DNA from 2 places in the Corynebacterium hansenii genome. Region 2 is predicted to be linked to the other one. Evidence: riboswitches for the same ligand, from Rfam matches in the RefSeq annotation. Region 2 holds a riboswitch; the other holds the start of a gene.
The links. A riboswitch is a leader RNA that binds a small molecule or an ion and turns the genes downstream of it on or off. The one in region 2 is predicted to bind cobalamin.
Positions count from the first base shown of each region.

Region 1: another riboswitch for cobalamin. It lies ahead of CHAN_RS04895 (ABC transporter substrate-binding protein); the one in region 2 lies ahead of metE (5-methyltetrahydropteroyltriglutamate--homocysteine S-methyltransferase).

Region 1 covers NZ_CP047211.1:1,099,549-1,105,424, forward strand. Annotated here, with positions in the region: gene mnmA (tRNA 2-thiouridine(34) synthase MnmA) at 1-345, shown strand, start outside; gene CHAN_RS04885 (uroporphyrinogen decarboxylase/cobalamine-independent methonine synthase family protein) at 342-1,364, shown strand; gene CHAN_RS04890 (HAD family hydrolase) at 1,367-2,065, opposite strand; cobalamin riboswitch at 2,156-2,327, shown strand; gene CHAN_RS04895 (ABC transporter substrate-binding protein) at 2,422-3,456, shown strand; gene CHAN_RS04900 (FecCD family ABC transporter permease) at 3,477-4,511, shown strand; gene CHAN_RS04905 (ABC transporter ATP-binding protein) at 4,508-5,278, shown strand; gene CHAN_RS04910 (3'-5' exonuclease) at 5,262-5,876, opposite strand, start outside.
Region 2 covers NZ_CP047211.1:2,610,005-2,615,880, forward strand. Annotated here, with positions in the region: gene CHAN_RS11540 (CoA-acylating methylmalonate-semialdehyde dehydrogenase) at 1-753, opposite strand, end outside; cobalamin riboswitch at 1,018-1,236, shown strand; gene metE (5-methyltetrahydropteroyltriglutamate--homocysteine S-methyltransferase) at 1,405-3,777, shown strand; gene CHAN_RS11550 (energy-coupling factor ABC transporter ATP-binding protein) at 3,915-4,709, opposite strand; gene CHAN_RS11555 (CbiQ family ECF transporter T component) at 4,706-5,446, opposite strand; gene CHAN_RS11560 (energy-coupling factor ABC transporter substrate-binding protein) at 5,448-5,870, opposite strand; gene CHAN_RS11565 (energy-coupling factor ABC transporter permease) at 5,867-5,876, opposite strand, start outside.

The sequences.
Region 1 (5,876 bases), 1.5 Mb from region 2:
ACGGGCATGGACGTCGCCACCGGCACCGTCACCGTGGGGCGCCGGGAGGACCTCGACGTCGGCGTCCTCTCCGTCGACCGGGCGGTGTGGCTGGACGCCGGTGCCCCGCCCGCGGCATTCGACGCGGAAGTGCAGGTCCGGGCCCATGGCCGCCCGGTTCCGTGCCGCGTCGGGTGGACCGGCGCCGTCGACGACGCGGGCACCGGCGGGTCGTTCGAGTGCACCCTGCTCGAGCCGCTGCGCGGCGTCGCCCCGGGCCAGGCCGCGGTGCTCTACCGCCCGGACGCCGGCGGCGACGTCGTGCTCGGTTCCGGCACCATCACGTCCACGGAGGCGACCCGATGACCGCCTTCCGGGGCCTCGGGCCCATGCCGGGCACCGACGTCCGCGCCGCCGCCGAGATCCTCGCGGGCGAGTGCGGTGCCGCCCCGCATCTGCCCATCCTCGCCGACCGGGGCCTGGGCGCCGACGCCATCGGCCGCACCGGCGCGATCTGCGCCGACCTCGATCTCGACGCCGGGCCGCGGTCGTGGCGCATCGCCGACCGCGGCGGGCGCGCCGTGTCGCTGGCCGCCGATCATCTCGAACGCGACCTCGACGCGTGCGAGGAGTTCTGGGGGACCACCCCGGAGACGGTGACGGTGCCCATCGTCGGCCCGTGGACGTTGGCGGCGGCCATCGAGCTGCCCGGCGGCCACCGGATGCTGGTCGACCGCGGCGCCGTGGCCTACCTGGCGGCGTCGCTCGCGGAGGGGCTGGCGGCCCACGTCGCCGAGGTGCGCAGGCGGTTCGGCGCGGAGGTGGGCGTCGTCATGCACGAGCCCGCCGCGCCCGCCGTCGCCGCGGGCCTGGTGGAGGGGGCGGTCGCGGGCACAACGCTGCCCGCGGTGGGGTACCGCGAGATGGCGGAGCAGTGGCGCACGCTGACCGACGACGCCGCCGGGCTGCCGGGGATCACCCTGGCGCTGCCCGGGATCGGCGCGTCGCTGGAGAAGGCGCTGCCGGAATCCGGCGCGTCGGGCCTCGCCCTGCCGATCGGGAAGATCCGCGGGTCGGAGATGCTCGACCGGGTCGGGCGCCTGCGCGCGGCCGGGCTGGACCTGACGCTCGGCGCCGTGCCCGCCCGGCCCGGGGCCACCGACGAGCACACCGGCGCCCACCTGGAGCCGGACGCGCGGGACATCGCCGAGCGCATCGCCCGGCTGTGGGACGAGCTGTCCTTCCCGCGCGTCGACCTCGTCGATCATGTGGACATCACCGTCGACCGCGATTTCGCCGCCGCCCCCGCGTCGTGGGTCGCCCCCGCATACGCGGGCGGGCGCCGCACCGCGGAATTGATCTCGCGGGCGGCGGGGGACCTGTAGCGTCAGCGCGCCATCGACTCCAGGAGCTTGACGACGGCCGGCGCATCCCGCAGATCCTCGACGATCGCGGTGCCGTCGGGGAGGTCATCGTCGGTGAAATACGGCGTGGCCAGGCGATTGACGTTGACCATCGCCGCGGTGAGGTCCGACGCCGTGTGGCGGCCGGTGGTCACGCCCACGAACCCGATGCCGTTTTCCAGTGCCGCCGCGGCATCCGCCGGGGTGTCGCCCACGGCGACGACGGGGCCGCGGCCGCCCCATTCCATCAGAGCGACCCGCAGCAGCTCCGACCTGTCGACCTCGTAGTCGCCGAAGGCCGAGAAGCGCGGCGCCATGAACTCCGACAGGTGGGCGTGGCGCAGCTTCAGCCAGCCGGTCTCGGCCATGTTGCCCGAGACCACCGTCTGCGAATGCCCCGACCGGGCCAGCGCCGACACCACGGCCCGCACGCCCGGCAGGACGGAACCCCGCCATTCGGCGACGGCGCAGGCGTCGGCGAGGTCGGTCAGGAAATCCCCGAGGACCGCATCGCCCGGCTGCGCGCCGAGCACGGAACCCCAGATGTCGGCGTCCGTGCGCCCGGCGAAGGTCAGGTCCGCGGGGCGCTCGATGCCGCGCTCCGCCAACAGCCGGTCCGCCTCGGCGTGGCCGAAGCCGGCGTTGTCGATGAGCGTCAGATCGATGTCCCAGATGACGAGCACGGGTACTCCCTTATGTGGCAAGCGCGTGGCGGCATCAGGTTACTGCCTCGCCCGTCCGGCCGGTCCGACGGCCCCCGCCGGGGTGCTACGGTGCTCGGGCAAGGAATCGGCGCCAGGGAATCCGGTGGGAATCCGGAACTGTCGCGCAGCGGTGAGAGGGCCCATCCCCCGCACGATGCCACTGGACCGGCGCATGGCCGTCCGGGAAGGCGCGCGGGAGTCGACCTCGAGTCCGAAGACCCGCCGGTTCGACGTCCACGCCGCGCCCCGCGTCAGGGTGACGGCGGTGTTCCACGAAGGTGGGCCCCTTGAACAAGCTCGCGCTCCGCGCCGTCCCGACCGCCATCGCCGCATCGATGGCCCTGCTCCTGGTTTCCTGCTCCGTCGGCGGCGGTGGCGCGGATTCCGCCGCCAAGCCCGGCGGCGAGACGACCGTCGTCAACTGCGGGAAGGAAACCCCGTATCCGGCGGACCCGAAGATGCTCGCGTACGACTCCGGGATCATCTCGATCGCGCTGTCCGCCGGCGCGCGCGACAACCTCGACGCCGTGGCCGCCATCGGCAAGGACCGCGACACCCTCGCGGCGAAGTACGGCGCCGACGTGATCGGCGGGCTGAACGAAATCGCCGAGAAGCAGCCGACCCTCGAGCAGATCGTCGCGGCCCAGCCGGACGTCTACTTCTCCGGCTGGAACTACGGGCTGTCCGAGGGCGGCGGGGTGACGCCGGAGCTGCTGGACCAGCGCGGCATCGGCACCTACGTGCTCACCGAATCCTGCCGGAAGGAGGGCACCGACCGGCGCGGCCTCGTCGACCCGTGGGAGGCGCTGGAAACCGACCTGCGCAACGTCGGCACGATGACGGGAGGCTCGGATCAGGCGGAGGCGGTGATCGAGGACATCGCCGAGCGCCGCAAGAAGCTCGACGCGGCCCCGAGGGCGGACAAGGCGCCGACGGTGTTCGTGTTCGACTCCGGCACCGACGCGATCTACACCTCCGGCAGGTTCGGCGGCCCTCAGGCGATCATCGAGACCGCCGGCGGACGCAACCAGGCCGAGGGCCTGGACGACTCGTGGGTGCAGGTCGGCTGGGAATCGCTGGCGAAGGACGCCCCGGACGCCTTCGTGTTCGTCGACTACGACGGGCAGACCTTCGACGAGAAGGTCCGCGTCCTGAAGAACCACCCGGTGACCCGCGACCTGCCCGCGGTGAAGGAGAACCGCTTCGTCAACCTTTCGTACTCGATGTGGGTGTCCTCGCCGCTGAACATCGACGCCGCCGAGCACTTGCGCAAGGGGCTGGAGAAGTTCGGCCTCGTGCCCGAGTCCGGAATCGAGCCCGCCATGAAGCTGCCCGGGAGCCTCGACGGGCGCGAGCACTTCGCCTCCTAGCCGGAAGGGCGGTTTTCGTGTTGGGGAAGGCGGCCACGCCGCTTCTCGTGCTCGTGCTGGCGGCGCTGACCGCGGTCAGCTTCGTCGCGTCGCTGACGTTCGGATCGGTCGGCTATTCGCTGCCGCAGGTGTGGGACGTCGTCGCGGCCCAACTGTCCGGGGCCGCGTACCCGGATCGCGCGGTCAACGACATCGTGTGGGAGCTCCGGGCGCCCAGGGGTCTGATGGCCATCGTCGTCGGCGCCGGTCTGGCGATGGCGGGCGTCGCCATGCAGACGCTCGTGCGCAACCCGCTCGCCGACCCCTACCTGCTCGGCATCTCGGCCGGCGCCAGCGTCGGCGCGACGGCCGTGATCACGGTCGGCGCGTTCTCCGGGTTCGGCGTGTGGGCGCTGTCCGGCGGCGCGCTGGTCGGCGCGGTGGCGGCGACGGCGATCGTGTACCTGGTGACCATGCTGCAGGGCGGCATCACCCCGCTGCGCCTGATCCTGTCGGGCGTCGTGCTGTCGTCGGCGTTCTCGGCCGTCGCCAGCCTGCTGGTGTTCCGGGCCCCGGATTCGCGGTCGGCGCAGTCGGTGCTGTTCTGGATGCTCGGCTCCGTGTCGGGCGCCCAGTGGAACCGGTTGCCGCTGCCGCTGCTCGTGCTCGTGCCCGCGGTGGTCCTGCTGTTCCTGCTGAGCCCGCGCCTCGACGCCCTGTCCGCGGGCCCGGAGACCGCCGCAGCGCTGGGCGTGCGGGTCGGTCTGCTGCGCAAGGTCCTCTTCGGCGTGCAGGCGGTGCTGGTCGGCGCGATGGTCGCGGTGGCCGGCGGCATCGGTTTCGTCGGGCTGGTCATCCCGCACTTCGCCCGGCTGCTGGTGGGGTCGGTGCACCGCCGCGCCATTCCGGTGGCGGTGTTCTCGGGCGCGCTGTTCCTGCTGTGGGTCGACGTCCTGGCCCGCCTCATCGCCCCGCCGCAGGAGATCCCGCTGGGCGTGGTCACGGGCGTGATCGGCGCACCGGTGTTCCTGCTGCTGATGGGCCGTTCCCGCTACCGTTTCGGAGGGCAGTCATGATCGCTTCGCTGGATGTGGAGTCGGTGGCCGTCGACGTCGGCAAGCGCCGCCTGCTCACGGACGTCACCTTCGCCGCCGCGCCCGGGTCGCTCACGGCGGTGGTGGGGGTCAACGGCGTCGGCAAGTCGACGCTGATGCGCGCGCTGGCCGGCATCGTCGCGCCGGCGGAGGGCCGGGTGCTTTACGACGGCCGCGACCTCGCCCGCATGCGCCCCCGCGAACGGGCGCGGCTGGTCGGTTTCGTGGGACAGGACGAACGCCCGCCGGGGGAGCTCACGGCCGCCGAGTTCGTGGCGCTGGGCAGGCTGCCGCACACGAGCCCCTGGGACCTGGGCGGCCAAGCCGGCCATGCGGCGGTGCGGTCGGCGCTGGAGCTGATGGGCGTGGCCGAGCACGCCGATTCCATGTGCGACCGGTTGTCCGGCGGCCAGGTGCGCCGGGTCGTGCTGGCGCGCGGGCTCGCGCAGGAGACGGGCCTGCTGCTTCTCGACGAACCGACCAATCACCTCGACGTCCACCACCGTATCCACCTGCTGCGGGTGCTGCGGGAATCGGGGCGCACGGTGGTCGCCAACATCCACGATCTGGACCTGGCCATGTCCCACTTCGACCGCGTGGTGCTGCTCCACGACGGCACGGTGCTCCGCCGGGGCGAACCCGAGCACGTGCTGGCGCCGGATGCGGTGCGGGCGGCGTTCGACGTGGAGAGCCAGGTGGTGCGGCCGGAAGGGAGCCCGCGGCCGCACCTGATCATCGAGTCGACGTAGCCGCCCGCGCGTCCATGGGCCAGGCCGTGATCCGGAAATCGGACACGTCGCGCCCCTGCTTGCGCAGGTACTCGCGCAGGGAACGCTGGCTCTCGAAGTGGGAGACGGCCTGGTACTCCATGAGCTCGTCGCCGTCCATGGCGGCCAGGTCCGGCCACACCTTCTTGGCCATCATCCAGGCCAGGCGCGCCGCGGCCAGGGCGTCGGCGGTGGCCTCGTGCGCGTTGTCCAGGCGCACGTTGTAGTGCTCGCAGACGTTGCCGAGGGTGCGCTTGCCGCCCCGGAACCGGTCGCGCGCCCGATCGATGACCAAGGGGTCGAAGACGAGCCCGTCGACGGTGAAGGACGGCTCTTGGGTGCGCAGCACGGTGAGGTCGTACGCGGCGTTGTAGGCCACCAACGTCAGGCCGTCGCGCCACGCCCGGCGGATCTCCGCGATGGTCTCGGCGAGCACTTCGTCGTGCGGGCGGCCGTGGGCCCTGGCGTGCTCCGTGGTGATGCCGTGCACCTCCGCCGCGGCCGCCGGGATCTCCACCCCCGGATCGGCGAGCAGCTCCCTGGCCTGCGGCGGCCCACCGTCGATGCGGACCAGCGCGGA
Region 2 (5,876 bases):
CTTGGCGCCGCCGAAGCACTGGGCGCGCTTGCCCAGCTTCGCGGAGGTGACGTAGACGTGCTCGGCGACGGGGGTCGAGCCGACGAAGCCGATGGCCTTGACGTCGGGGTGCTCGAGCAGGCCGTTGACGGCGTCGTGGGCGCCGTGGACGACGTTGAGCACGCCGGCCGGGCCGCCGGCCTCGAGGAAGAGCTTGGCCAGGGTGACCGGAACGGACGGGTCCTGCTCGGAGGGCTTGAGGATGAACGCGTTGCCGGCGGCCAGGGCGGGGCCGGCCTTCCACAGCGGGATCATGGCCGGGAAGTTGAACGGGGTGATGCCGGCGACGACGCCGAGCGGCTGGCGGACGGAGTGGACGTCGACGCCGGTGCCGACGGACTCGGAGAACTCGCCCTTGAGCAGGTGCGGGGCGCCGAGGGAGAACTCGACGACCTCGAGGCCGCGCTGCAGGTCGCCGTGGGCGTCGGCGAAGGTCTTGCCGTGCTCGAGCGACAGTTCGCGGGCGATGTCGTCGGCGTTGGCGCGGATCAGGCGGATCCACTCGTTGAGGATGCGCGTGCGCTTGAGCGGGCTCCAGGCACCCCAGTCCTTCTGCGCCTCCTTGGCGTTGGCGACGGCCCGGTCGACGAGGGCCCGGTCGGCCAGCCCGACGGTGCCGCGGACCGCGCCGGTGGCGGGGACGGTGACGTCCATGACGGCGCCTTCGGCGTGGACCTCTTCGCCGCCGATGATGTGGGGGATGCGGATGCTCATGCCTGGTGTTCCCTTCGTCGCGGGCGGTTGCCCGCCGCAGTTCGGTTAATGATCACTAACCGAAAAGGTATGTGACGGGGGTCACGAAATCTAGCCAGGGGCAAAAGCAATTCACGAACGGGGTTGGCGAGTGAAGATTGCGAATCGCTTGTTAACTCTTGGATCCCCAGCATATGGGCCACCAACACCATTACCCACCTTGCTTTACGACGCCCCCGCGCACCCGATTCGCCGAACGAGTTTTCTTTTTGCGAATCCTCCCCTATGGTGAGCTGCGCAACAGGTTCCGCCCCCGCGTTCACCGCGGGGTGTCGGTCGCAAGAGGGAATCCGGTGAGAATCCGGAGCTGTCCCGCAGCGGTATGCCGGAACGAAAGCCGTCAGAGGCACTGGGGTCGATCCCTGGGAAGCGACGGCCGGTAGGTCCCCGCCCGATTGGGCGTCGCCGGCGAGCCCGAATACCTGCCCGTTGCGCCGGCTCATCCGATCCGGCTCACCGAGGGCGCCCGCGGACAGGCGCGACGTGGCAAAACCCGATGGGCGCGGACGTCGTTTCGGCGATGTCGCACACGCGCGTCTCCCATCGGATGCTCCCGCGTGCGGTCCGCGAGCGGCCCCGGTCTTTCTTGACGAGGATCGAGGAGATCACCCAATGACCGCATTTCCGAACCCGGCGGGACAACGCCCGCCGTTCATAGCCACGGTGCCGGGCTTCCCCCGCATCGGCGCCCACCGGGAGCTGAAGAAGGCCATCGAAGCCTACTGGCGCGACCCGTCGCTGGCGCCGGAGCTCGCGAACACCGCGGCGACGCTCATCGACCGCCGCCTGCGGCGCGCCACGACCACCGGCCTGGATTCGGTGCCCGTCGGCACCTTCTCCTATTACGACCAGATGCTCGACGTCGCCGCGATGGTCGGCGCCCTGCCCGCCCGCGTCGACGGCATCGCCGATTACCCGGAGGAGCAGGTGGCGGAGTCCGGGGGCCTGCTGCCGCCGTGGCTCGACCGCTACTTCGCGGCGGCCCGCGGCGCCGAGGGCATCCCGCCCCTCGAGATGACCAAGTGGTTCGACACGAACTACCACCACCTGGTTCCCGAGCTCGACGCCGCCCGCCCCTTCGCCGCCGATCCGTCGTTCCTGGTGTCGCAGGTGCGCGGGGCACGCCGGAACCACGTGCCGGCGCGGCCGGTGCTCATCGGCCCGGTGACGTTCCTGGCGCTGTCCAAGGCCGCCCCGGGCTCGCCCGGCGAGCCGCTGGACAGGCTGCCCGAGCTCGTCGACGTCTACCTGGGCATCCTCGACGCACTCGCCGCGGAGGGGGTGGAGTGGGTCCAGCTCGACGAGCCCGCCCTCAACACCGATCGCCTGCCGGCCGACCGCGGGGCGGAGGCGTCCCGGCAGTGGCGGCGCCTGGTGGCCCACGCCCATGGCCTCGGTTTGCGGGTGCTCGCCCAGACGTACTTCACGGGTGGGCAGCGGGCCGTCGATGTGCTGGCGGGCACCGGCGTGGACGCGATCGGCGTGGACTACGTCGCCGGTGATGCGCCGGATCTGTCGGCTCTCCCGGAGTCGACGCTGATCGTCGCGGGCGTCGTCGACGGCCGCAACGTCTGGCGCACGGACTGCGCCCGGGCGCTGGCCACCCTCGCCGGCGTCGCCCGGACGCACCCGGTGGCGGTGTCGACGTCGTGTTCGCTCCTGCACGTCCCGCATTCGCTGGCGGCGGAGCCGTCGCTGGCGAATGAGCCGGAGCTGCGGGCGCGGCTGGCGTTCGGCGAGGAGAAGATCATCGAGGTCGTCTCGCTCGCCCGCGCCCTGCACCACCCGGACGGCCAGCGCATCCGCCGCAACGGTTTCCTGGCCGAAGCGGAGGCCGCCGCGAATGGGGACCGGGCGGAGGAGCAGGGGAACGAGCGGGAGCGGGGTGCACGAGCCCCGGAGCACCGGGTCCCCCGCCGGAAGGGCGGCGTCCACGATCGTTCGCCGTTCCCGCTTCGTCGCAAAGCCCAGGAGCGGGCCCTGGACCTGCCCCCGCTGCCGACGTCGACGATCGGTTCCTTCCCCCAGACGCCGGAGGTCCGCGCCGCCCGCGCGGCGTACGCCCGCGGCGAGTCGTCGGCCCGGGCGTACGAGGCCGCGATGATCCGGGAGATCGTCAACGTCATCGGCGAACAGGAGCGCCTGGGCCTGGACGTGCTGGTGCACGGCGAGCCGGAGCGCAACGACATGGTGCAGTACTTCGCCGAGCAGCTCGACGGTTTCCACTGCACGTCGAACGCGTGGGTGCAGTCCTACGGCACGCGGTGCGTGCGCCCGCCGATCCTGCACGGCGACGTCTCGCGCCCGGCGCCGATGACGGTGCGCTGGTTCCGCGCGGCGCAGGACATGACGGAACGGCCGGTCAAGGGCATGCTCACCGGCCCGGTGACCATGCTGGCCTGGTCCTTCGTGCGCGACGACCAGCCGCTGGCGGACACCGCGCATCAGGTTGCTCTGGCGATCCGCGCCGAGTGCGAGGACCTGGAGGCGGCGGGCGCGCAGGTGATCCAGGTGGACGAGGCCGCGATCCGCGAGCTGCTCCCCCTGCGCCCGGAGGACCGCGACGAGTACGCGGAGTGGTCGGTGGAGGCGTTCCGCACCGCCACCGGCGGACTGGCGGACTCCACCCAGCTGCACACGCACATGTGCTACTCGGATTTCGGGTCGATCCTCGACCTGATCCGGGACATGGACGCCGACGTGACCACGATCGAGGCCGCCCGCGCCGGCTTCGAGCTCGTCGACGCCATCGCCGCCTCGGACTTCGACCTGCCCCTGGGCCCCGGCGTGTGGGACATCCACTCGCCGCGCGTGCCGGGCGTGGACGAGGTCACGGAGCGCATCGACCACGCCGCCCGCACCCTCGGCCCCGACCGGGTGTGGGTGGTGCCCGACTGCGGGTTGAAGACCCGCGGTTGGCCCGAGACCAGGGCGTCGTTGGACGCCCTCGTGAAAGCCGCCCGGAAGGTCCGGGCGTCGCTGTAGCCGGCCGGCCGGCGGGCCTCCTACCGCCGGCCGCATGCTGCGGCGATGAATGAAAAGACCGCTTCCCCCGTACGCGTTCCGGCAGTCCGCGTGGCGGGGGGAGCGGTTCTTTTCGCTTTGCGACGCCCACGTGGGCGTCATCGGCCCAGAAGATCCTCCGGACGCCGGATGCCCGCCGGGTCGCGGCCCAGCGCTTCGGCCACGACCGGCGCCCAGGGCAGGGACAGCCGCGCCCGCCGCGCCAGATCGGGATCGACGAGGATCTCGGAGGCGGCACCGGTCACCGCCGACCCGTCGACGAGCACGGCGGCGCGGGCCGCGAAGGACCAGGCGACGTCGACGTCGTGGGTGGCCATCACCACGGCCACGCCCCCGTCGTGGAGCGCGCCGAGGGTGCCCAGCAGATTCTCCGTCGCGGCGGGGTCGAGGCCGGCGGTCGGTTCGTCGAGGAGCAGGACGTCGGGGCGCATGGCCAGCGCACCCGCCAGCGCGACCCGCTTGCGCTGGCCGTAGGACAGCTGGTGCGGGACGCGGTCGGCCAGGTCGGCGACCTCGGCGGCCGCCATGGCCTCGTCGACGCGGCGCCGGACCTCGTCGTCGGGGAGCCCCTGGTTGACCGGCCCATAGGAGACGTCCGCGGCCACGGAGGTGGCGAACAGCTGGTCATCGGGGTCCTGGAGGACCAGCTGGACGCGCTGCCGGAGGTGGTTGCGACCGCGGCGCCCGTAGGAATACGGCGACCCGTCGAATTCGAGGGAGCCCGACGTGGGGCGGATGGCGCCGGCCAGCAGGCGCAGCAGCGTCGACTTGCCCGAGCCGTTGGCCCCCAGCAGCGCCATGCGCTCGCCGCGGAAGACTTCGAGGTCGACCCCGGACAGCACGTGGACACCCGGGTGCCGGAAGCCCAGGCCGCGGGCGGCGAGGATGCTCACGGCCACCACCCCCGCACCGTCGCGGTGGCGGCGACGACCGCGACGAGCAGCCCGAGCGCCACCGCGAGGAAGCGGCCGTCGCGCGGGCGGTCGACGACCATGACGTCGGCCGACCCCGGCTCGGCGCGCAGCTCCAGGCCCTCCCCCAGCCGGCGGGCGCGCTGGAATGAGAGGACGAACAGATTCGCCGACTGCGCGGCGACGCCGGTGAGCAGGCCCCTCCGGGTCAGGTGCCCCAGTCGCTGCGCCTGGGCCTCGTGCATCATCTTCGCGGTGCCCGCCAACGTGCCGACCATCCGGTAGATGAGCTCGGCGAGGTAGGTCAGGGTGCGCGGGATGCCCGATCGCCCGGCCCACGCCAGCACCTCCGACAGCGGGGTGGTCACCGTGAACAGCATCGTGCAGCCGATGGCGGCCGTGGCGCGGGCGACGACTTCCGCCGCCCGCTGCGGCCCCGTCGGCGACCAGACCGGTCCGTCCATCGTGATGGAGAAGAGCAGGGGGAGGATGCCCACGGCGACGAAGGCCGCGGGAGCCGTCCACAGCGCCAGGAACAGCCCCGCCGGCACCCGGGCGACGACCGCCGTGACCGACACCGCGGCGATGATGAGCGCCGCGGCCGGCCACGGGGGCAGCGAAATGGCCAGCAAGAGCAGACCGCCGCACAGCACCGCCTTCTCGCCGACGTTGCGCCGCGCCCACCGGTTGCGGGCGGCGGCGGCTTCGAGGGCGTTCACGCTAGGCGGTCCCCGCTTCCCGGCCCTCGGCCAGGGCCTCGTCGCGCCCCTTGCCGCGGCCGCGGTAGAAGCCCAGCACGTAGCCGAGCACGCCCGCGCCCAGGCCGGCCTGGAGCGCGAAGATGCCGGATTCGACCTCGCCCGGCAGCTCGCCGATGATCGGCTCGAACCACGGCTCGTAATCCGGGTTGCTCTCCTCGATGGCTTCGGTGGCCGCGCCGTCGGTGCCGCCGAAGGCCTCCTCGGCGTCCGGGTCGCCCAGGTTGAAGAACATGGGGAACGCCGCGAGGACGATCACCAGGGCGATGATCGCGACGGTGACCCCCGCACCGGAACGCTTGGGGGCGGCCGTCTTGTCCTTCACGTTGTCCTGCTTTTCCGTCTTGTCCTGCTTTTCGACGTTCTCGTTCGCCGACGCGGTCATCGCACG